Regions from separate parts of the Xanthomonas sp. NCPPB 3174 genome, predicted to be linked through region 2. Evidence: predicted binding sites of a transcription regulator. Region 2 holds the regulator's gene; the other holds the start of a gene.
What was found. The regulator FliA, encoded in region 2, starts transcription of late flagellar genes. The targets are predictions, from matches to a motif close to TAAAGTTTNNCNNNCNNNGGCCGATAA.
Positions count from the first base shown of each region.

Region 1 (11,356 bases), 810 kb from region 2:
ATGGTCTCGCGGATGCGGGTGGCGATCGCCGCCTTCTCGCGGAAGGCATGCTTTTCCACGTCCTGGCGGCGCGCGATGTCGGTCTGCAGCGCGGCGCGGTCCATCGCCAGCGCCAGCGTGGCCCCGACCAGGGTCGCCAGCAGTTCCAGCGTGCGCACGTCCTGCGCGCTGTAGGCGTTGGGTTGCGGCGCCAGCACCTTGAGTACGCCGATGCTGCGGTCGCCGTAGCGCAGCGGCACCACCAGCATCGAGCGCAGGCCGATGCGGCGGCAGGCCTCGCGGTCCACGCGCGGATCGATTTCCGAATCGTCGCAGCGCAATACCTGGCCGCTGCGCATGCACAGGCCGGACAGGCTGCCGTTGCTGGGCAGGCGCAGGCCAAGGTGGCGCTCGGCGACGCCGCTGGCCGACCAGTACAGCATGTCGTTGCCGTCGCACATTTCCACCACCGCGCCGTTGGAGCGGGTCAGCTCCTGTGCGCGGCGGGTGACCACGTCGACCACCTGCAGCGGATCGCCGCCGGCCGCGGCGATCTCGCCCTGCGCCAGGATGATGCGCGACAGCAGCGCCGCGTCGTCCTGCGTCGCGGCGGCAGTGTGCTGGATGAGGTCCGAGATGTCGGATGCCTTGGCCATGTCCGCATCATGTGGCACTGCGTTGGAGGACGGCAATCGGGCGGCACGCGCCTCGCGTAGGCAGCGTGCGGAACTGCTCGCTCCATCACGCTGCGCGCGTGCCTGCGCTCAATCGCTGGCGCCATCCTTGCGCGGCTTGCCGTACAGGCTGCGCAGCTCGTCCTTGGCCTGCTCCAGGATCTTGCGGCGCTGCTCCGGCAACTGATCGCCGGCGCGATTGATGTAGAAGGTCAGCATCGACATGGCCGAGCGATACGGACCGGTGCGGCGGCGTGCGTGCAGGTCGGCCGACTGCTTGAGCGCGCGTGCGATCGCGGCCGGGTCGTTGCCTTCGAACACGTTCGGCGAAACGCCGAGCGACGGTTGCGCGTCGCTGCCGCGGCGCTGGCCGAGGTCGTTGCTGGAGAGGGACTGGCTGCTCTGTGCCATTGGTGATGCTCCTTGGCGATGGCGATGGAAAGGGACAAGGCATGCGCGATCCGGCAGGGCCGGACCCGATGGCGGATGCCGCCGCCATCGCTGCCGCGCGCCGCAAGGCGACGACAGATCGACATCGAAGGGAAGGAGGCGGAGGCGACGCGAACACGCGCCGCCGCGATCGCGTGTGCGGGGTGTGGAGCGTCCCGCGCGCGCGATGGGCGATGCCGTTGTTCGTTGGTGTTGCCGTGCCGCATTCCGTTCCCAGAAGCGAAGCTCGTGCGTCATGCGCAAACGCTAGGCCGGGATACGTGATGCCGTCGACAACATAACCGCGCTCTGCGGAGCGAGTGGTAGACATTATGTCGTTCGATGAACGCTTAATAGAAAAGCCCGTAAAAACAGCGCTCGCGTGTGAATGCGCTTGATTGCCCAGATAACGTCACCATTTTCTTTGTCGAGCCGCTGGCGCGAGACATTCGCGTGGACAATATGCAGCGGTGGCATCGTCGGCTCGCCCCGCATGCGTTGCGGCGGTGGCCCAGGAGATCGCATGTCGTTGGCGCAAACGCGCTTCCATCCCGCCGTGGCACGCTGGTTCGAGCAGCGTTTCGCTGCGCCCACGCCGGCGCAGGAACAGGCGTGGCCGGCGATCCAGGCCGGTCGGCATACGTTGGTGGCTGCGCCGACCGGCTCCGGCAAGACCCTCACTGCATTTCTCGCTGCGCTGGATGCGCTGGTGCGCGAAGGCCTGCGTGAAGGTGGCCTGCCCGACCGCACCCAGGTGCTGTACGTATCGCCACTGAAAGCGCTTTCAAACGATATCCAGCTCAATCTCGAGGCGCCGCTGCAGGGCATCCGCGCCGAACTGGCGGCGCTGGGTTTGCCGGATGTGTCCATTCGCACCGCGGTGCGCACCGGCGACACGCCGCAGCGCGAGCGTGCGCAGGCGCGGCGGCGCCCACCGCACGTGCTGGTGACCACGCCGGAGTCGCTGTACGTGCTGCTTGGCTCGGTGTCCGGACGCGAGACGCTGCGCCACGTGCGCACGGTGATCGTCGACGAGATCCACGCGCTGGCGGCGAACAAGCGCGGCAGCCACCTGGCGCTGTCGCTGCAGCGCCTGCAGCAGCTGTGCGAGGTACCGCCGCTGCGCATCGGCCTTTCGGCGACGCAGAAGCCGATCGAGGCGGTCGCGCGTTTCCTGGTCGGCAGCGCCGCGGTGCACGACGGCGTTGCCGACTGCGCCATCGTCGACATCGGCTATGCGCGCGCCCGCGACCTGGCGCTGGAGGTGCCGCCGACGCCGCTCAGCGCGACCATGTCCGCCGACCAGTGGCAGCAGGTGTATACGCGCCTGTCCGAGCTGGTGCGCGCGCACCGCACCACCCTGGTGTTCGTCAACACCCGGCGCATGGCCGAGCGCACCGCCCGGCACCTCGGCGAACTGCTCGGCACGCAGGCGGTGGCGGCGCATCACGGCAGCCTGGCGCGCGAGACCCGGCTGCTCGCCGAGCGTCGGCTCAAGGCCGGCGAATTGCAGGTGCTGGTGGCCACGGCGTCGCTGGAACTGGGGCTGGATATCGGCGACGTCGACCTGGTCTGCCAGCTCGGCTCGCCGCGCTCCATCGCCGCGTTCCTGCAGCGTGCCGGCCGCTCCGGACATGCGGTGGGCGGCACGCCGAAGGCGCGGCTGTTCCCGCAGTCGCGCGACGACCTGGTCGAGTGCGCGGCCTTGCTGGATTGCGTGCGTCGCGGCGAACTGGATGCGCTGCGCATGCTCGATGCGCCGTTGGACGTGCTCGCCCAGCAACTGGTGGCCGAGGTCGCCTGCCAGGAGTGGGAAGAAGACACGCTGTACGCCCTGGTGCGTGGCGCCTGGCCGTATGCGGCGCTGCCGCGCGCGCAGTTCGACGCGGTGCTGCGCATGCTCAGCGAAGGCTTCAGCACGCGCCTGGGGCCGCGCGCCGGCTACCTGCATCGCGATGCGGTGCATCGCCGCGTGCGCCAGCGCCGCGGTGCGCGGATGGCCGCGCTCACTTCCGGCGGCACCATTCCCGAGACTGGCGACTACAGCGTGGTGTTGGAGCCGCAGGCGCAGACCATCGGCACGGTCAACGAGGATTTCGCGGTGGAGAGCCTGGGCGGCGACGTGTTCCAGCTCGGCAACGCCAGCTACCGCATCCTGCGCGTGGAAGCGGGGCGGGTGCGGGTGGAGGACGCGCGCGGCGCGCCGCCCAATATCCCGTTCTGGATCGGCGAAGCGCCCGGGCGCAGCGACGCGCTGTCGCTGGGCGTGTCGCGGCTGCGTGCCGAACTCGAACAGGCGCTGCAGCAGGGCGGGGCGACCCAGGCGCTGCAGTGGCTGTGTGGTCCGCTGGCGCTGGACGCGGCCGCTGCGCAGCAGATCGTCGATTACCTGGGCCGCGCGCATGCGGCGCTGGGCGCCTTGCCGACCCAGCAATGCATCGTGCTGGAACGCTTTTTCGATGCCACCGGCGGCACCCAGCTGGTGATCCACAGCGTCTACGGCAGCCGCATCAACCGCGCCTGGGGCCTGGCCCTGCGCAAGCGCTTCTGCCGTACCTTCAATTTCGAACTGCAGGCGGCGGCGACCGAGGACGCGATCGTGCTGTCGCTGTCGACCCGGCACAGCTTCGCCCTGGACGAGGTGGCGCGTTACCTGCGCGCCGCCTCGGCGCTGGACGTGCTGGTGCAGGCGCTGCTGGACGCGCCGTTGTTCGGCGTGCGCTGGCGTTGGAACGCCACCAACGCGCTGGCGCTGCCGCGCTTCACCGGCGGGCGCAAGGTCGCGCCGCAACTGCAGCGGATGAAGTCCGAGGACTTGCTGGCCACGGTGTTCCCCGACCAGGTGGCCTGCGCGGAGAACCTGGTCGGCGAGCGCGAGATTCCCGAGCATCCGCTGGTGGCGCAGACCCTGCGCGATTGCCTGGACGAGGCGATGGACAGCGCCGGTTGGCTGCAGCTGCTGCACGGCATCGAGGCCGGCGCCGTGCGCGTGCTGGCGCGCGAGCTGACCGCGCCATCGCCGCTGGCGGCCGAGGCCCTGGAGGCGCGGCCCTACGCCTTCCTCGACGACGCACCGCTGGAGGAACGACGGACCCAGGCGGTGCAGAACCGCCGCTACCAGGATCCGGACAGCGCCGACGATCTCGGCCAGTTGGACCCGCAAGCGATCGCCGCGGTGCGCGAGGAGGCCTGGCCGCAGCCGCGCAGCCGCGACGAGATGCACGAAGCGCTGCTCACGCTCGGCGTGGTGAGCGCGGACGAAGCCGCCACGCAGCCGCAGTGGCGGCAGTGGCTGGAGGAACTGGCCGCCGACGCGCGCGCCACCTGCCTGCACGGCGTCGACGGCGCCACGGCGGCGCTGTGGGTGGCGGCCGAGGCGCTGGCGGCGGTGGCGCCGCTGTACCCGCAGGCCAGTGCGCAGCCGGCCATCGCCGTTCCCGCGGGCTATGCGGTCGACGACTGGGACCGCGACAGCGCGGTGCGCGAACTGCTGCGCTGGCGCCTGGCGGGGCTGGGGCCGGTCACCGCGGCGGCGCTGACAGCGCCACTGCAGCTGCCGCTGCGCGAGGTGCAGGCGGGATTGCTGGCGCTGCAGCAGGATGGCTATGTGTTGGGCGGGCGCTTCAGCGCCGATGCCGACGCCGAGGAATGGTGCGAGCGCCATCTGCTGGCGCGCATCCACCGCTACACCCTTGGCCGCCTGCGCCGCGAGATCGAGCCGGTGGCGCCGCGCGACTACGCGCGCTTCCTGTTCCGCTGGCAGCATCTGGACGCGGAGGGGCAGGTCGCCGGCGCCGAGGCCCTGGGCGCGGTACTGGCACAGTTGGAGGGCGTGGAGGTCGCGGCGCCGCTGTGGGAGGCGGAGCTGTTGCCGGCGCGGGTGCGCGACTACCGCCCGGCGTGGCTGGACGAGGCCTGCAGCGCCGGCCGCACGCTGTGGACGCGGCTGCGCCCCGGCGCCGGTGGTGCGGCGCCGACCTTGCGCAGCACGCCGATCCTGCTGCTGCCGCGGCGCAGCGCCGGCCACTGGTCGCGGCTGTCGCCAGCGCCGGAAGCCGGCGCGCTGGGCTCGCGCGCGCGCAAGGTGGCCGACCATCTCGAGGCGCACGGCGCCTCGTTCTTCGACGAGATCGCCGAGGCGACGCGCCTGCTGTCCACCGAACTGGAGGCGGCGCTGGCCGAGCTGGTCGCCGCAGGCCGGGTCCATTGCGACAGCTACGCTGGCCTGCGCGCTCTGCTGGTGCCGCCCTCGAAGCGTCCCTCGGCGCTGTCGCGGCGGCGGCCGCGCATGGCGCTGTACGGCGGCATCCAGGACGCCGGACGCTGGGCGGTGCTGCGTGCCGACACCGAGGCCGACGACCCGGCCGCACGCAGCGAGGCGGTCGAGCACGTCGCGCGGACCCTGCTGCGCCGCTACGGTGTGGTCTGCTGGCGCCTGCTTGAGCGCGAGGCGGCGTGGCTGCCGCCATGGCGCGAACTGCTGCGCGTCTACCATCGGCTGGAGGCGCGCGGCGAGATCCGCGGTGGGCGCTTCATCGACGGCCTGTCCGGCGAACAGTTCGCCCTGCCCGAGGCGATCGGCCTGCTGCGGCAGATCCGCCGCCAGCCCGGTGACGGCCAGTGGCTGTGCGTGGCCGCCGCCGATCCGGCCAATCTGCTCGGCAGCGTGTTGCCCGGCACGCGGGTGCCACGGGTGGCGGGTGCGCGCGTGCTGTACCGCGATGGCGTGCCGATGGCGAGCTGGGTCGGCGAGCGCTTCGAGCCGCTGCAGGACATGAATGCCGAGGAGCATGCGCATGCGCAGCGGCTGTTGCGCGGTGGCGCTGCCGCGGAACGGCGCACGCTTGTGGCGCCACAGATGGCGTGAAGGCAATGCGCCGCGCCCGCCCGCCGCCATTGTGCTTGTGACATATCGGCGCCGCTTTCACATTCTGTCTACAAATTAAAGGGGTTGGTATCCCACTTTGGCTCCGGTGCAAAACCGGGGTGTTCTGCCATTGCAGAACAAGTGCGGCATCGGTGCGGTGCGAGCCGCGCCTGCTCCGCTGCGCGTCGAGCACCGCAGCGCAACGCCTCTTGCGCATTCACGAATGTCGCGAAAGCGCTTGTCTTATGCGGGATTCCGCAATTTTCACGCGATTTAAAGGCGCCCTCGATTGCGCCGATAGCCCTCACGCATGACGTTGCAGCGCAGCGTTCCTCTGGCGACTTCAGCCAGAGGCATCGCTCCGCGAGGCGCCGCGACACGCAGCCGGACGCATCGCCCGGCGCAGGCGGACACACACAAATCGGGGTACACACCATGTTGGGCAATATGAAAATCGGGGTCAGGCTGACGGCGGCATTCCTGATCGTGGCGGCGATCGGCGCCTGCATCGGCTGGGTCGGCATCCGCAACTCGGGCCGGATCAACGACTACGCCACCGCGCTGTACGAGCGCGAGCTGCTCGGCCTGTCGCACCTGAAAGAGGCCAACATCAATCTGATCAATGCCGGCCGCGCGCGTGCCAACCTGCAGTTGGCCAGCACCGCGGAAGACCGCGCCAAGCATGTCGCCAGCCTCGACAAGTACACCGCCAAGGTGGTCGAGCACATGGACAAGGCCAAGACGTCGCTGGACGAGCCAGCGACGCAAGCCAAGCTGGCGCGCTTCGACCAGGTGTGGAAGACCTACCTGGAGCGACGCGGCCAGTTCGTCGAGTCGGTGATGCGCGAGCCGCTGCCGGAAGGCAACGCGCAGCTGGCGGAACTGTCCAAGAGCGTGCGCAGCAGCTCCGACGAACTGGATGCGCTGATGTCGGAACTGAGCGAGATCAAGGAGGCCAATGCCTCCAAGGCCAACGACGCCACCGACGAAATCTATGCCAGCAGCACCCGCACCATGCTCGCCATTGTGATCGGCGGCGTGCTGCTCGGCGTGGGCCTGGGCGTGTTCATCAGCCGCAGCGTGACCCGGCCGATCGGCAAAGCGGTCAGCGTGGCCAATGCGCTGTCCGAGGGCGACCTGAGCATGTCGATCGATGTGCGCGGCCGCGACGAGACCGCGCAGTTGCTGCTGGCGATGCAGCGCATGGTCGAGAAACTGCAGCAGGTGGTCGGCGAGGTCAACGCCAGTGCGCAGAGCCTGGCTGGCGCGTCGGAGGAAGTCAGCGCCACCGCGCAGTCGCTGAGCCAGGCCTCGACCGAGCAGGCGGCCAGCGTCGAAGAGACCAGCGCCTCGCTGGAGCAGATGACCGCCTCGATCGCGCAGAACACCGACAACGCCAAGGTCACCGACGGCATGGCCGCGCAGGCGGCCCGCGAGACCCTGGAAGGCGGCGAGGCGGTGGTGGCCACGGTGGCGGCGATGAAGCAGATCGCGCACAAGATCGGCATCATCGACGACATCGCCTACCAGACCAACCTGTTGGCGTTGAATGCGGCGATCGAGGCCGCGCGCGCCGGCGAGCACGGCAAGGGCTTTGCGGTGGTCGCCGCGGAAGTGCGCAAGCTGGCCGAGCGCAGCCAGGTCGCCGCGCAGGAGATCGGCGAGGTCGCCGGTTCCAGCGTGGAGCTGGCCGAGCGCGCCGGGCACTTGCTGGAGACCATCGTGCCGAGCATCAAGAAGACCTCGGACCTGGTGCAGGAAATCGCTGCCGCTTCGCAGGAGCAGTCCTCCGGCGTCACCCAGATCAATGTGGCGGTGGTGCAGCTGAGCCAGATCACCCAGCAGAACGCCACCGCCTCCGAAGAGTTGGCCGCCACCGCCGAATCGATGAGCACGCAGGCCGTGCAGTTGCAGGAAAGCATGGCCTTCTTCCAGTTGTCCGCCGCCGCGCGCCGCGCCACGCAGACGCTGGACGAAAGCGAAGCGCCGCTGCCGCTGCGCGCTGCCGGTTCGCGCTGGGCGCCGCGTGCCACCTCCGCTGCCGCGCGCCGTCCCGGTGCAGGCAATCGCGACCGCAGCGAAGCGCTGCTGGGCCGCGCCTGATCCATTCCCTGGCGGCGCCGGTTGCGCCGCCAGTTCCGTGTCGCTGTCGTTGTCACAACTGCCCCATTGTCGGGAGAGTGCCGTGCTGAAGAATCTCAAGATCGCCACCAAACTCTACGGCGGTTTCGCCGTGGTCCTGTGCATCCTGCTGGCGTTGGCCGGCGTGGCCTACTTCAACGTGTCCGCGTTGTCGCAAGCCAATTACTGGAACACCCACACCTACAAGGTGATCGCCGAAGTCGATGCTGCGCTGAGCAGCCTGATCAACATCGAGACCGGCACGCGCGGCTTCTCGCTGACCGGCGAGGACGCGTTCCTGCAGCCCTACCGCGACGGCGTCGCCAGCTTCGACAGCCACCTGCGCACCGCCCAGGAACTGACCGCGGACAATCCCAAGCAGCAGGAGCGTCTGAATGCGCTGAAGCAGACCCAGGCGCAATGGCTCAGCCAGGCGGTGCATCCGCAGATCGCGCTGCGCAAGGACGTCAACCAGGGCCAGGCGACGATGGAGGCCTTGGCCGCCTCGGTGCGCGCTTCCAAGGGCAAGGCCTACATGGACGCGATGCGCGACCGCATGGCCGAAGTGCGCCGCGCCGAGAGCGAGTTGCTGGCCGTGCGCGCGGCCGAGGCCGAGCAACTGCAGCAGCGCACCAACCTCACCCTGATCGTCGGCAGCCTGATCGCGGCGCTGTGCGCGTCGGCGATCGGTTTCCTGATCGCGCGGTCGCTGATGAGCGAACTCGGCGGCGAGCCGAGCACGGTGATGGAAGTGGCCTCGCGGATCGCCCGCGGCGATCTCACCGTGCAGGTGCCGACCCGCCCCAACGACAGCACCAGCGCGATGGTGGCGCTGCAGACGATGGTCGAGCGCCTGGCGGACGTGGTGGGCGAGGTCAATGCCAGTGCGCAGTCGCTGGCCGGTTCGTCCGAGGAAGTCAGCGCCACCGCGCAGTCGCTGAGCCAGGCCGCCACCGAGCAGGCCTCGGGCGTGGAGGAAACCAGCGCGTCGCTGGAGCAGATGACCGCGTCCATCGCGCAGAACACCGACAATGCCAAGGTCACCGAGGGCATGTCGGCGCAGGCGGCCAAGGAAGCGGTGGAGGGTGGTGAGGCGGTACTGGCCTCGACCCATGCGATGAAGCAGATCGCGCAGAAGATCAGCATCATCGACGACATCGCCTACCAGACCAATCTGCTGGCGTTGAACGCGGCGATCGAGGCCGCGCGCGCTGGCGAGCACGGCAAGGGTTTCGCCGTGGTCGCCGCGGAAGTGCGCAAGCTGGCCGAGCGCAGCCAGGTCGCTGCGCAGGAGATCGGCGAAGTCGCCGCCAGCAGCGTGGGCCTGGCCGATCGCGCCGGCAACCTGCTCGGCACCATCGTGCCCAGCATCAAGAAGACCTCGGATCTGGTGCAGGAGATCGCCTCGGCCTCGCAGGAGCAGTCCTCCGGCGTCACCCAGATCAACCTGGCGGTGTCCCAGCTCAGCCAGGCCACGCAGCAGAACGCCGCGGCCTCCGAGCAACTGGCGGCGACCGCCGAACAGATGAGCACCCAGGCCGAATCGTTGCAGCAGGCGATGGGCTTCTTCCGCCTCAACCGCGAACAGGACCTGGCCGCGCCACGCCGCGCTGCGCCGGTGACGCCCAGGCCGGCCGCCACCCGGCCGCTGCGCAACGCCGGCAAGGGCCTGCGCCCGCGCGCGCGGCCGGTTCCGGCCTACGCGCTGGCGGATGCGCCGGACGAAGGCCAGTTCGTCAACTTCTGAAGGGGAACACCATGCACAACGATCGCTACGAGAGCGCGGCCGCGGACTCGCCGCATGGCGGCTGCCAGTTCCTGACCTTCCAGCTGGATCGCGAGCTGTTCGGGCTCAATATCGCCGGCATCCACGAGATCATCGAGTACCGCACGCCGACCCCGGTGCCGACCATGCCGGCCTGCGTGCGCGGGGTGATCAACCTGCGTGGGGCGGTGGTGCCGGTAGTGGACCTGCAGTCGCGGCTCGGCCGCGCGCCCAGCCAGGTCACCCGGCGCAGTTGCATCGTCATCGCCACCGCCGCCACCGACGAGGGCGGCGGCGCGCAGTCCTTCGGCCTGCTGGTGGACGCGGTCAACGAGGTGCTGGAACTGCCGCCGCAGCAGATCGAGGCGCCGCCGGCCTTCGGCAGCGATATCCGCCGCGACCTGCTGCAGGGCATGGGCAAGCTGGAGGATCGGCTGGTGATCCTGCTGGACCGGGCGCGGCTGCTGCGCAGCGACGACATCGTCGAGGCCGGCACAGCGGCGCTGGCGGCGTGACGCCCGCCACGCCGTGATCCATGCATCACGGCGGCCTCGTTAGGGTGGCCTGAAACGGGCATCCGCCCCAGCGAGGTGCAGACCATGGCAAAAGACGAAACCACCCAGTCCGGCAAGCAGCAGGGCATCCACGAGGGCCGGCAGGACCGTGCCCAGGACGACACCGCCAAGCAGCGGCCCGGCCTGGAAGACCAGAAGCTGCGCGAGGCGCACGAGCGCGGCCCGCGTTCCGGCCAGGATGAGCCGGGGCAGGGCGCGCAGGACTGAGCGAAGTGGCGGCGGGAGCGCAGTGCTCCCGCTTCCCGTCCGTCAGGACGAAGGCTCGGGATTCCCGGCCACACGACGCATGGCCGACGCCGCGCGATCGAGCGCATCCAAGTGCAGGACCGGCCAACAAAAAAGGCCAGAGAGCCTGATGGCTGTCTGACCTCGTTTGCACCGTCGAAGACGGCAAGATGGTGGAGCGGAAGGGGATCGAACCCTCGACCTTCGCATTGCGAACGCGACGCTCTCCCAGCTGAGCTACCGCCCCACATCAGACGCGTAGTGTAACTGGGCACGGGGCCGCGTGCCAAGGGGGCAATGCAACATCGGCGGCGCCGGGGCAGTTGCCGGTCGGGCGCCATCGAAAACGCGCTCAGCATGCTGTCTACAGCGCTCGCATGGAGTCGATATACTCGGCGGCCGAAATCTCCCGCAGTGATTTCGTTCCGGACGCGATATACCGTCCGCCTCATACTTTTTACTTAAAGACAGGTCTTTTACACATGACGGAAGTTCGCAACTTGCAACAGATCGCCGAAGCCAAGGCCAAGCTGCAGGAAGAAATGCGCAAGCTGGAAGAGCAGGAGCGGCAGGCGCGCGAGGGCGAAACCAATGCGGCGCATGCCAACGTGCTGTCGCTGCTGGAGCAGTTCGCCGAGTTCTTCAGCGCCAAGCAGCGCAACGAGATCGCCGCCTACGTGACCAGCGCGGCGCCGAAGCAGGCCAGCAGCAAGTCCGCCGG
Region 1 is NZ_CM161517.1:3,351,761-3,363,116, reverse strand. It holds gene AC1PK7_RS14570 (sensor domain-containing phosphodiesterase) at 1-635, opposite strand, end outside; gene AC1PK7_RS14565 (DUF3175 domain-containing protein) at 744-1,064, opposite strand; partial or broken gene AC1PK7_RS14560 (DEAD/DEAH box helicase) at 1,606-5,919, shown strand; gene AC1PK7_RS14555 (methyl-accepting chemotaxis protein) at 6,385-8,052, shown strand; partial or broken gene AC1PK7_RS14550 (CHASE3 domain-containing protein) at 7,976-8,620, shown strand; partial or broken gene AC1PK7_RS14545 (methyl-accepting chemotaxis protein) at 8,900-9,817, shown strand; gene AC1PK7_RS14540 (chemotaxis protein CheW) at 9,829-10,350, shown strand; gene AC1PK7_RS14535 (hypothetical protein) at 10,435-10,617, shown strand; tRNA gene AC1PK7_RS14530 (tRNA-Ala) at 10,807-10,882, opposite strand; gene AC1PK7_RS14525 (H-NS histone family protein) at 11,118-11,356, shown strand, end outside.
Region 1: AC1PK7_RS14555 (methyl-accepting chemotaxis protein) is a predicted target of FliA. The motif match lies at 6,224-6,250, and genes of this name have one in related genera.

Region 2 (11,356 bases):
GCGGCGGTTGGAAAGTGCGGCACCGTTCGCAGTTGCCGCCCGCCGGCCCGGGTCAGTGCAGCAGTTGCTCGGCGTCGAGCAGGATCATCGGCTGCTGCGCCAGCCGCGCCACGCCGCGGAACAGATGATTGGAAATGCGGCAGATGCGGGCGTTGTCCGGCGGCTCGATCTGCTGGTCGCTGAGGCTGGCCACGTCTTCCACGGCCGACACGCGCAGGCCGAGGGTCTCGCCGTTCTCTTCCAGCACCACCACCCGGGTCTGCATGTCCATCTCGATCGGGGCCGCGCCCAGGTGCACGCCGAGATCGAGCACCGGCACCACCTGGCCACGCAGGTTCATGATGCCGAGCATGGCCGGCGGGGTGCCGCGCAGCGCCAGCAGCGGCACCGGCAGCACCACTTCCTGCACCTTCAGCAGTTCCAGCGCGTAGGCCTGCTCGCCGCAGCGCAGGCGCAGCCAGCGGGTGCGGCGCTCTGACAGGCGGTCGGGGGCGATGGCCGAGCCGTGCGGCACGCTCGGGGCCATGAAGGACTGCAGGTTCGGCGGCAGCTTGGCGCCGGCGGCCTGCGCGCGGCTGGCCTCGGCGCGGCGTTCCGGCGGCACCGCCATCGGCGGGCGCTTGACTGCGCGTGCGGCGGCGGCATCGTCTTCGGCGGCCAGGTCGCGCGGCACGGCGGCACGCTGCCGCTCCATCGCCGCGACCGCGTCCAGGTCGGCCTGGCGCTCGGCCTGCTGGGCCGGGGTCAACGCGACAGGCGCGGGCGCGTCCTGCGACATGATGCCGGCCAGGGCCGGGTCGGAATCGGCTTCGGCCAGGACCGCGGCGGCGATCTGTTCGGGCGTCGGACCGGCCGGAGCGGGTGCCAGCGCCTGCTGCGACATGATGCCGGCCAGGGCCGGATCGGAATCGGCTTCGGCCAGGACCGCGGCGGCGATTTCTTCGGGCGTCGGACCAGCTGGAGCGGGCGCCAGCGCCTGCTGCGACATGATGCCGGCCAGGGCCGGGTCGGAGTCGGCTTCGGCCAGGACGGCGGCGGCGATTTCTTCGGGCGTCGGGCCGGCCGGCGCGGGCGCGAGCGCCTGCTGCGACATGATGCCGGCCAGGGCCGGGTCCGAATCGGCTTCGGCCAGGACCGCGGCGGCGATTTCTTCGGGCGTCGGACCAGCTGGAGCGGGCGCCAGCGCCTGCTGCGACATGATGCCGGCCAGGGCCGGGTCGGAGTCGGCTTCGGCCAGGACGGCGGCGGCGATTTCTTCGGGCGTCGGGCCGGCCGGCGCGGGCGCGAGCGCCTGCTGCGACATGATGCCGGCCAGGGCCGGGTCCGAATCGGCTTCGGCCAGGACCGCGGCCGCGATCTGCTCGGGCGTCGGGCCGGCCGCGGCCGGGGCCGGTGCCGGCGTCTCGGTTTGTGCTTGCACGTCGGCGACCGCGACCGGCGCGGGGCTCGGCGGCACGGCTTTCTGCTCCTCGGCGATCACGTCGTGGAGCAGGCCTTCCAGATAATCGTCGATGATGCCGGGAGTGCTCATGCGGCTTGCTCCATCGGCGTCGCATCGCTGGCCACCAGCCATTCCAGCGCGCGGCGGTAGGCGGCCAGGCCGCGGCCGGGGTAGTCGCCGGGTACGCCGGCCACCGTCAGTGCCTTGACGTTGCAGATCTTGGTGTCGACCGGGATCGCGTCTTCCCACACCCGGTCGCCGTAGCTGTCCTGCATCTGCCGCAGGGTCTCGTTGCCGGCGCGGGTGCGCTTGTCGAACAGGGTCGGCAGGATCGAGGCGGGCAGCGGCCGGCGGCGCGAGCGCTCGACCATGTCCACGGTGCGGACCATGCTGGCCAGGCCGTGCAGGGCCAGCGGCTCGGCCTGGGTCGGGATGATCACGCGGTCGGCCGCAGCCAGCGCGTTGATCATCAGCAGGCCCAGGGTCGGCGGGCAGTCGAGCAGGATGTAGTCGTGCTGGCCGGCGTGGCGGGCCATGGCCTGCTGCAGCGCCAGGCCCAGGCCGGGCTGGTTGGCGCTGCGGCGTTCCAGGGTGGCCAGCGCGGTCTGTCCGCAGACGAAGCTCAGGCGCTCGATCGCGGTGTCGCGGGCCAGCGCGGCGAGTTCGCCCGGCGGCGTCCCGAACAGATCCAGCACGCCCGGCGGCTGCGGTTCCTGCGGCACGTCGAAGGCCCGGGTCAGCGAGGCGTGCGGATCGAGATCGAGCATCAGCACGCGGTGCCCGAGCATGGCCAGCCCACGGCCCAGGGCCAGCGTGGTGGTGGTCTTGCCCACGCCACCTTTCTGGTTGGCGATCGCCCAGATGCGCATCAGTTGACTCCTTCAATGGCAGGTACTGCGCGGGACCCAACGGCGCTGCCGGGGGCCGCCGCGGCGGGGGGTGTCGGGGTGGCCGGCGCGGCGCCGGCGCTGAGACGGTCGGGGGCCGACGGCGTCGGATCGTTGCCGTCGCCGGAATCGGCCAGGATCACCAGCACCACGCGGCGGTTGGCGTTGCGGCCGGCCGGGGTGTCGTTGCTGGCGCGCGGGCGGAACTGGCCGTAGCCGATCATCGACAGCCGCGAGGGTTGCAGGCCCTGGTCGGCGAACAGGTGGACCACGCTGGCCGCGCGCGCCGCCGACAGTTCCCAGTTCGACGGGAACTGCAGGGTGGCGATCGGGGTGTTGTCGGTATAGCCCTCCACGCGCACCCCGTTGGGCACGCCGGACAGCACCTGCGCCAGTTCTGCCAGGGTGGCGCGTGCGCTCTGGTCGAGCGCGGCCGAGCCGGAGCCGAACAGGATGTCGCTGTTGATCTCCACTTCGATCCACAGCCCGGCGCGGCGCACGGTGATCAGCTTCTTCTGGATCAGCGGCGCCAGCGCGGCGCCGAGGCGGTCGGCGATGCTGTCGAGCTGGCGTTGCGCGCGGCGCAGCTGCTGCGCGTCGCGCAGGTCGTCGCCGCGCTGCGCGGTGCCGGAGGGCAGGCGATTGGGATCGGGCAGGGTCAGCGCCGGGCTGGACTTGATCGGGGTCGGCCGCTCGCCGCCCTGGCCCTGCAGCGCGTGGTCGCCGACCTGCACCGGGCGCAGGGTCGTCGGGGTGCCGCCGAACGCCGCGCTCATCGCATCGGCCATGACCCGGTACTTGGCTTCGTTGATCGTGGACAGCGCGTACATCACCACGAAGAAGGCGAGCAGCAACGTCATCAGGTCGGCATAGGGGATGGCCCATGCCTCGTGGTTGGCGTGCTCGTCGTGGGAGTGCTTGCGGGCCATTGGCAACTCAATGCAAGAATCCGGCCAGTTTCGATTCGATGTTGCGCGGGTTCTCGCCCTGGGCGATGGCGATCAACCCTTCGATGATCATTTCGCGCTCGCCGCAGCTGTGCTTGATCACGCTCTTGAGCTTGGCGGCCATCGGCAGGAACAGCAGGTTGGCCGAGGCGATGCCGTAGATGGTGGCGGTGAACGCGGCGGCGATGCCGTGGCCGAGCTTGCTCGGGTCGGCCAGGTTCTTCATCACCGCGATCAGCCCCAGCACCGCGCCGATGATGCCCAGGGTCGGCGCGTAGATGCCCATGCCCTCGAACACCTTGGCCGCGGCCAGGTCGCAATGTTCCTGGCCTTCCAGGTCGATCTCCAGCATGTGCCGGATGGCTTCCGGCTCCACGCCGTCCACCAGCATCTGCAGGCCCTTGCGCACGAACGGATCCTGCTGCTGCGGCACCTGGTTCTCCAGCCCGAGCAGGCCCTGGCGGCGGGCGATGTTGCTCCATTCCACGATCTGCTTGAGCAGCGCCTGGCGGTCGCTCGGCGGCGGCCACAGGATCCACTTGGCGATCTGGAACGCACGGCGGAACACCGACGGCGGGGTGTGCACCAGGATCGCGGCGACGGTGCCGACGATCACGATCACGAACGCAGCGGGCGACCACAGCGCCGAAATGCCGGCGCCCTTGAGGATGCTGCCGCCGATGAGCGACAGAATCGCCAACAGCAGGCCGATGAGACTGAGCTTGTCCATGCAGGAGGTATCGGCCAGGGGGCGGGGGACTTGATGGGGCGGGATTCGGGAATCGGGATTTGGGATTGGCAAGAGCGCGAGTGCGTAGGGTTGTCGGTACGTCGTAGGAGCGGCTTCAGCCGCGACGCGCTGACTTGGCGCGTTGCCTATGCACGATCGTTCGGATCGTGTCGGCAGGGAGCCGAGCGCCGGGCGTTATCGCCAAACACCGATTCCGGCTTCACCGCGTCGCGGCTGAAGCCGCTCCTACAGAGGAAAAGGAGGTGCATCGGGAGCCGCTGTTTCGATTCCCGAATCCCGAATCCCGAATCCCAGCCTCACCGCGTCGCGGCTGAAGCCGCTCCTACGGCGGAATCAGGGAAAACGAGGCGCCAGGGAAGCCACCGGTGCGAATCCCCACTCCCGAATCCCCAATCCCGGCCCTCAAGCCTTCAAGCCATCCACATCCAGGATCAGCGCCAGGCGGCCGTCGCCGATGAGGGTGGCGCCGGCGTAGCCGGGCAGGCCGCGCAGGGAGCGCGGCAGCGGCTTGATCACCACTTCCTCGCGGCCGCGGACCTGGTCCACGACCAGGCCCATGCGCGATTCGCCGGCCTGCAGCACCACCACGGTGAGCAGCGGCAGTTGCGGGGCGTCGATGTTGAGCCACTGGCGCAGGTCCACCAGCGGCAGGGTGTGCGATTGCCGGTCGAGCACGGCGCGGCCGTCGAACCAGCCCAGCGAGCGGCGCGGGGCGTGCAGCACTTCCACCACGCGCGCCAGCGGCAGCGCATAGACGGTGTCGCCGGCCTGCACCAGCAGGGTCGGCAGGATCGCCAGGGTCAGCGGCACGCGGATCAGGAAGCGGCTGCCGCGGCCCAGTTCCGACTGGATCTGGATCTGCCCGCTGAGCTCGCGGATGCGCGACTGCACCACGTCCATGCCGACGCCGCGGCCGGAGATGTCGGTGACCTCGGACTTGGTCGAGAAGCCGGGCAGGAACACCAGGTGCAGGCATTCCTCGGTGGTCAGGCGGGCGGCGGCCTCGGGATCGATCAGGCCCTTCTCGCGGGCCTTGGCGCGCAGTCGTTCCGGGTCGATGCCGGCGCCGTCGTCCTGCACCTCGATGCTGACGTAGTCGCCTTCCTGCTGCGCCGACAGGCGCACGTGGCCGCCGCGCGGCTTGCCGGTGGCTTCGCGCAGCGCCGGCGCCTCGATGCCGTGGTCGATCGCGTTGCGCACCAGGTGCACCAGCGGATCGGCCAGCGCCTCGACCAGGTTGCGGTCCAGTTCGGTGTCGGCGCCGATCAGCTCCAGTTCCACTTCCTTGTTGAGCGAGCGGGCAACGTCGCGCGCCACCTTGGGGAAGCGCGAGAACACCTTGCCGACCGGCTGCATGCGCGTGCGCATCACCGCCGACTGCAGGCGCGCGGTGGCGATGTCCAGGCTGCTGACCGCGCGGTCCAGTTCCTCGTCGCGCAGGCGCACGCGCAGGGTCTTGAGGCGGTTGCGCGAGAGCACCAGTTCGCCGATCAGGTTGACGATCGCGTCCAGGCGCTTGGTGTCCACGCGCACGGTGTGCTCGGGCTCGGCGGCCTTGGCCGGGGCGGCTGCGGCCTTGGGCGCGGCGCTGGGCGCACGCGGCGCCGGCTGCAGCGCCTGCGGCGTGGCCGCCGGCGGCGCATCGCCGTGCAACTGGTCCAGCAGCGCCTCGAATTCGTCGTCGCTGATCAGGTCGGCATCGCCCGCGGCGGCCGCGGGCGCCTTGGCGGCGGGTGCCGGCGCGGCGCTCTTGGCCGGCGCCGGCGCCGGCGCGGCGTCGCCGTGCGCGTCGAACTGCGCGATCAGCTCCGCCGGCGCGCGCGGCGGCTCCTGGCCGCTGCCGAAGGCGTCCAGCATCGACTGCAGGTAGTCCAGCGACTGCTGCGCGGCGTCGAAGTGCCGCGCCTGCAGGGTGGCCTGGCCGGCGCGGGCCATGCCCAGGGTTTCCTCCGCGGCGTGGCACAGCTCGACCATGGCGTTGATCGCCAGGAAGCCGGCGCCGCCCTTGAGCGTGTGGAAACCGCGGAACACGGCGTTGAGCTGGCCGCTGTCCTCGGGCGCCTGCTCCAGCGACACCAACTGCTCGCCGAGCCGGTCCAGGATTTCCTGGGCCTCGATGATGAAGTCGGCAGCGATGTCGTCGGGTACGGCGCTCATGGCATTACAGTCCCAATCCGGACAGCAGGTCGTCGGCGTCGTGCTGCGACACGCCGTGGCGGTCCAGGCCGGGCAGGGCCGGGCCGGCCAGGCTGCCGTCGGCCTTCTTGTTTTCTTCCTTCGGCGGCAGACCCAGCGCGCCGAAGCCTTCGTGCACGCGGCGTACGATGCCGGCGACGCGGCGGATGATCTGCCCGGTCAGGTCCTGGAAGCTCTGCGCCAGGGCCATTTCGGTGAGGTTGTGGCGGATCTTGTCGAGGATCTCGCTCTGGTCGCCGCTGAGGCCGCCGGCGGCGAGCTGGTCGGCCAGCGCACGGCATTCCTCGGCCAGGTCCAGGGTGCGGTGGCTGGCCTGTTCGGTCATCTCCACCACGTGGTCCAGGCGCGAGCAGGCGTCGTCCAGCTCGCCGGCTTCGCTGGGCACCACCGGCAGTTCGCCGAGCGCCTGCCCCAGATCGCGCGCGAGCCGGCTAAGGCCCTGCATCATCGGCCGCGTGCGCCAGGCGGCGAGGGTGTCGATCTCCCTGCGCCAGCCGGCCTCGTCGCCATTTTCCAGCGCGTCCAGCGCGCCTTGCAGGCGTTCGATCAGGGCGGTACGTTCGGCGGTGGCTTCCATTTAGGCGGTCGCTCCCAGGCGTTCGAAGATCTTGCCCAGCTTCTCCTGCAGCGTCTGCGCGGTGAACGGCTTGATGATGTAGCCGTTCACGCCGCACTGCGCGGCCTCGATGATCTGCTCGCGCTTGGCCTCGGCGGTGACCATCAGCACCGGCAGGTGCTTGAGCTTGTCGTCGGCGCGGATGTTGCGCAGCAGATCGATGCCGGTCATGCCCGGCATGTTCCAGTCGGTGACCACGAACTCGAACGGCGCCGAGCGCAGCGCGGCCAGGGCGCTGTTGCCGTCTTCGGCCTCGGCGGTATTGGTGAAGCCCAGATCGCCGAGCAGATTCTTGACGATGCGCCGCATCGTCGAGAAATCGTCCACGATCAAAATCCGCATGTTCTTGTTCACCACTGACTCCTAAGGGTTCCTATTCTTCGTCTTCCAGACCGGCATCGGCGACCTCGAACGCCTTCAGGCGTCCGCGCAACCGTACCGTGGCCTGGCCATGGATCTGACACACGCGCGACTCGCTGACCCCGAGCACCGCGCCGATTTCCTTGAGGTTCAATTCCTGCTCGTAGTACAGCGACAGCACCAACTGCTCGCGTTCGGGCAACTGCGCGATGGCCTTGCCCAGCTCGCGGCCGAATTCGCTGCGCTCGAGCATCTGCTGCGGATTGGGTCCGCCCTTGGCGATGGTATCCAGTTCGCCATGGTCCTCGATGCGCGACTCCAGGCTCAGCACCTGGCCGCGGGCGGCATCTTCCATCAAACGCAGGTATTCGGGAAGCGGCATGTCCATCGCCGCGGCCACTTCGTTGGCGGCGGCGGCGCGGCCGGTGCTCTGTTCGATCTTGCGGATCGCCGAGGCGGCGTCGCGGGCGCGGCGGTGCACCGAGCGCGGCACCCAGTCGCCACGGCGGATCTCGTCGATCATCGCGCCGCGGATGCGGATCGAGGCATAGGTCTCGAACGAGGCGCCCTGTTCGGCGTCGTAGCTGCGCGAGGCCTCGATCAGGCCGATCATGCCGGCCTGGATCAGATCGTCGATCTCGACGCTGGCCGGCAGCCGCGCCGCCAGGTGGTGGGCGATGCGCCGGACCAGGTCCGAGTGCTGGGTGATGTAGTCGTTGGCGCTGTTGCGTTGGACGGCGCGGTAGTGGGCGGCGGCGTTCATGCGGCCACCCCGCGCTGGATGATGCGTTCGACGAAGAACTCGACGTTGCCGCGCGGGGCGGTCGGCGCCTGCCAGCGCGCGGTGCGCCGGGCGATCTCGCTGATCGCCTGCGCCGACGGGCTGGACGGGTAGGCCTTGACCACCGGCTGCTGGCGCTGCACCGACAGGCGTAGCCAGTCGTCCTGCGGCACGCAGCCCAGGTAGTTCAGCGACACGTCGCCGAGGAACTTCTCGCAGACCCGGCTGAGCTTGTCGTACAGCAGGCGGCCTTCGTTGAGGTCGCGGACCATGTTGGCGACGATCTGCACCCGGTCCACGCCGCGCTCGCGCGAGAGGACCTTGATCAGGGCGTAGGCGTCGGTGATCGAGGCCGGCTCGTCGCAGACCACCACCACCGCGTCCTGCGCGGCCTGGCAGAAGGTCAGCACGCTGTCGGTGATGCCGGCGGCGGTGTCGACGATCATCACGTCCAGCTCGCGCTGCAACTCGGAGAACACGTTGACCAGGCCCACGTGCTGGGCCGGCGGCAACTCGGCCATGTAGCGGCGGCCGGAGGCGGCGGGCACCACCATCAGCCCGTTGGGCATGTCGATCAGCACCTCTTCCAGGGTGCAGCGCCCGGCGACCAGGTCGGCCACGGTGAACTTGGGGGTCAGCCCCAGCAGCACGTCGACGTTGGCCAGGCCCAGGTCGGCGTCCAGCAGCAGGGTGCGCTTGCCCATGTCGGCCAGCGCCATGGACAGGTTGACCGAGATGTTGGTCTTGCCCACGCCGCCCTTGCCGCCGGTCACGGCGATGGTGCGCACCGGACCCAGCGGTTCGCTGCGCGTCGCCGACAGGGGGAAGGCATTGGTCAGATTGACGTAGTCACGCGACGGCATGGGTCTGCTCCGGAGTACAGGGCTTATCGGCAGCGCGCCGCAAATCTTCAAGGCGCAATACCAGGCTGGCGGCGTTGGCGCGGTGCAGGTCGTCCGGCACACGCTGTCCATCGGTCACCCAGGTGATGGGGAGGCGGTGGTCCACGACCACCGACAAGGCACTGCCGAACCGCCCGGTTTCGTCCAACTTGGTCATGATGACCCCCTGTGGGTCGGCGCCGGCGAACCGGCGCACCACCTCGTCCAGGTCGGAGAAATGGGCGTTGGCGGGGAGTACCAGCAAGGATCGGACCACCCGCGAGGCGCGCAGCCAGTGCAGCTGGGCAGCCAGGGCGCGGTCGCGCTGGCCCATGCCGGCGGTGTCGATCAGCACCAGCTTGTAGTCGGCCAGGCGCTCCAGCAGCTGCTGCAGCGCGGCGTCGCTATCGGCCTCGTGCACGGCGATGCCGAGCTGGCGGCCGTAGCTGTGCAGTTGTTCGCGGCCGCCGACGCGGATGGTGTCGGTGGTGACCAGGGCCACGTCGCGGGCGGCATGGCGCTCCAGGAAGCGCGAGGCCAGCTTGGCGATGGTGGTGGTCTTGCCGGCGCCGGTGGGGCCGATCAGGGCGATCACGCCGCCTTCCTCGAGCGGGTCCAGCGGGGCGATCGGCAGGCGCTTGGACAGCAGGCCCAGCATCAGCCCGCGGCCGCGGTGCAGCTCCAGGTCGGCGGGGATCTGCATGACCACGTCGCGGGTGATGCCGCTGTCGAAGCCGTAGTCGTCCATCAGCTCCAGCGCCTGGGCGCGGACCGGCGAGCCGCGCAGGCGCTCGTCGGTGAGGCGGTTCATCTCGCGCTCGATCATCTGCCGCATCAGCGCCAGTTCGTCGCGCAGCTGCGTCAATTGTTCGTCGTTCTGCGGGGCGGGGAAGGTCGGCACCGCCGCCAGCGTGGCGGCCGCCGGGATTCCGGCAGCGGCCGGCGCGTCGGCCTTGGCCACGCCCGGCGCGGCAGGGGCTGTGCTCGGGCTCGCCAGCGGGGTCAGCGCCACCGCGGCGACGTCGTCGCGCCAGGCCGGCATGGCCTCGGCGGCCGGCGCCGGGGTCGCGGCGGCGAACGGGCTGGGCAGGGGCACGCTGATCGGGGCGTTGCGGAACACGTCCTCGGGGATGCTGAACTCGGCGCGGCCGGTGACCGGCGCTGCGGCCTTGGCCGGGGCGGCCTGGCGTGCGGCGGCAGCCGGGGCGGCCGCGGCGGGCATCGCCGAAGCGGCCAGCGCCGCCGGCTGGGTCAGTGGCCGTGCGGCGGGAGCGGCCGGCGCGGCACTGCCGCGGCGTTCGCTGATCGCGGCCATCATCGCCATCGCCGGGCTGGCGGCGGCGCTGTCGCTCCGTGCGGCGCGCGGGGCGGGAGCGGCCGGTGCCTGCGCGGCAGCGGCGCGCGGCGCCTCGTCCGGGCGCACCGCATCCAGCGCCCGCTGCACCAGGGCCTCGTCGTAGTTGCTGGCGGCGACGATCTCGATGCCCTCGTCGGTACGCCGATTGGACAGGATCACCGCATCCGGCCCGTGCTCGTCGCGCACCATCCGGAAGGCGGTGCGCATGTCGGGGGCGACAAAGCGTTTGATCTTCATGGGTGAGTGCCGGGATTCGGGAGTGGGGAGTGGGGATTGGTCGCGGAGGCCGCCATGGCATGGCTGCTATCCGGTCGCCTTGCTCTGGTTGTGTTCGTTCGTGTCATTGCTGTCTCTCTGCGCGCGTCGGGCCCGCTGTTGCGACTCCCGAATCCCAAATCACCAATCCCGCCACATCAACTGATCGTCCCCACCAGCTTCAGCCGCTTGTCCTCCGGCACTTCGCTGTAGGACAGGACCGACAGCGCGGGGACGCTGTGGCGGACCAGGCGGGCGAGGGCGGCGCGGACCTGCGCCGGGACCAGCACCACGGCCGGTTCGTTGCGCGCCTCCTGCTTGCTCACGCAGTCCGCCAGACTTTGGTGCAAGCGTTCGGCCAGTCCGGGTTCCAGCGCCGCGCCGTTGCCCTGGGTAGAGTCCTGCAAGACACGTTCCAATTGCGGGGCCAGGGTGAACACCGGCAGTTCCGGGGCCATGCCGGCGATCTCCTGGACGATGAAGCGGCCCAGGGCGTTGCGCACGGCGGCGGTGAGCGCGCCGGGTTCCTGACTCTGCGGGGCGTGCTCGACCAGGGCCTCGACGATCTTGCGCAGCTGCCGCACCGGGATCTTCTCGATGAGCAGGTTCTGCAGCACCCGCACCACCACCGACAGCGGCAGCGCCTTGGGGGTGAGGTCCTCGACCAGCTTGGGCGCGCTCTTGGCCAGGGTCGCCAGCAACTGCTGCACTTCCTCATGGCCGAGCAGTTCCGGGGCGTGCTCGCGGATCAGGTGCGAGAGGTGGGTGGCGATCACCGTGGCCGGGTCGACCACGGTGTAGCCCATGGTCTCGGCCTGGGCGCGCAGGTGCGGCTGGATCCAGATCGCGTCCAGGCCGAACGCCGGGTCCTTGCCGGCAATGCC
Region 2 is NZ_CM161517.1:2,542,150-2,553,505, reverse strand. It holds gene AC1PK7_RS11385 (chemotaxis protein CheW) at 53-1,531, opposite strand; gene AC1PK7_RS11380 (ParA family protein) at 1,528-2,310, opposite strand; gene motD (flagellar motor protein MotD) at 2,310-3,257, opposite strand; gene AC1PK7_RS11370 (flagellar motor protein) at 3,265-4,005, opposite strand; gene AC1PK7_RS11365 (chemotaxis protein CheA) at 4,429-6,183, opposite strand; gene AC1PK7_RS11360 (protein phosphatase CheZ) at 6,188-6,799, opposite strand; gene cheY (chemotaxis response regulator CheY) at 6,800-7,192, opposite strand; gene AC1PK7_RS11350 (RNA polymerase sigma factor FliA) at 7,212-7,961, opposite strand; gene AC1PK7_RS11345 (MinD/ParA family ATP-binding protein) at 7,958-8,842, opposite strand; gene flhF (flagellar biosynthesis GTPase FlhF) at 8,829-10,454, opposite strand; gene flhA (flagellar biosynthesis protein FlhA) at 10,631-11,356, opposite strand, start outside.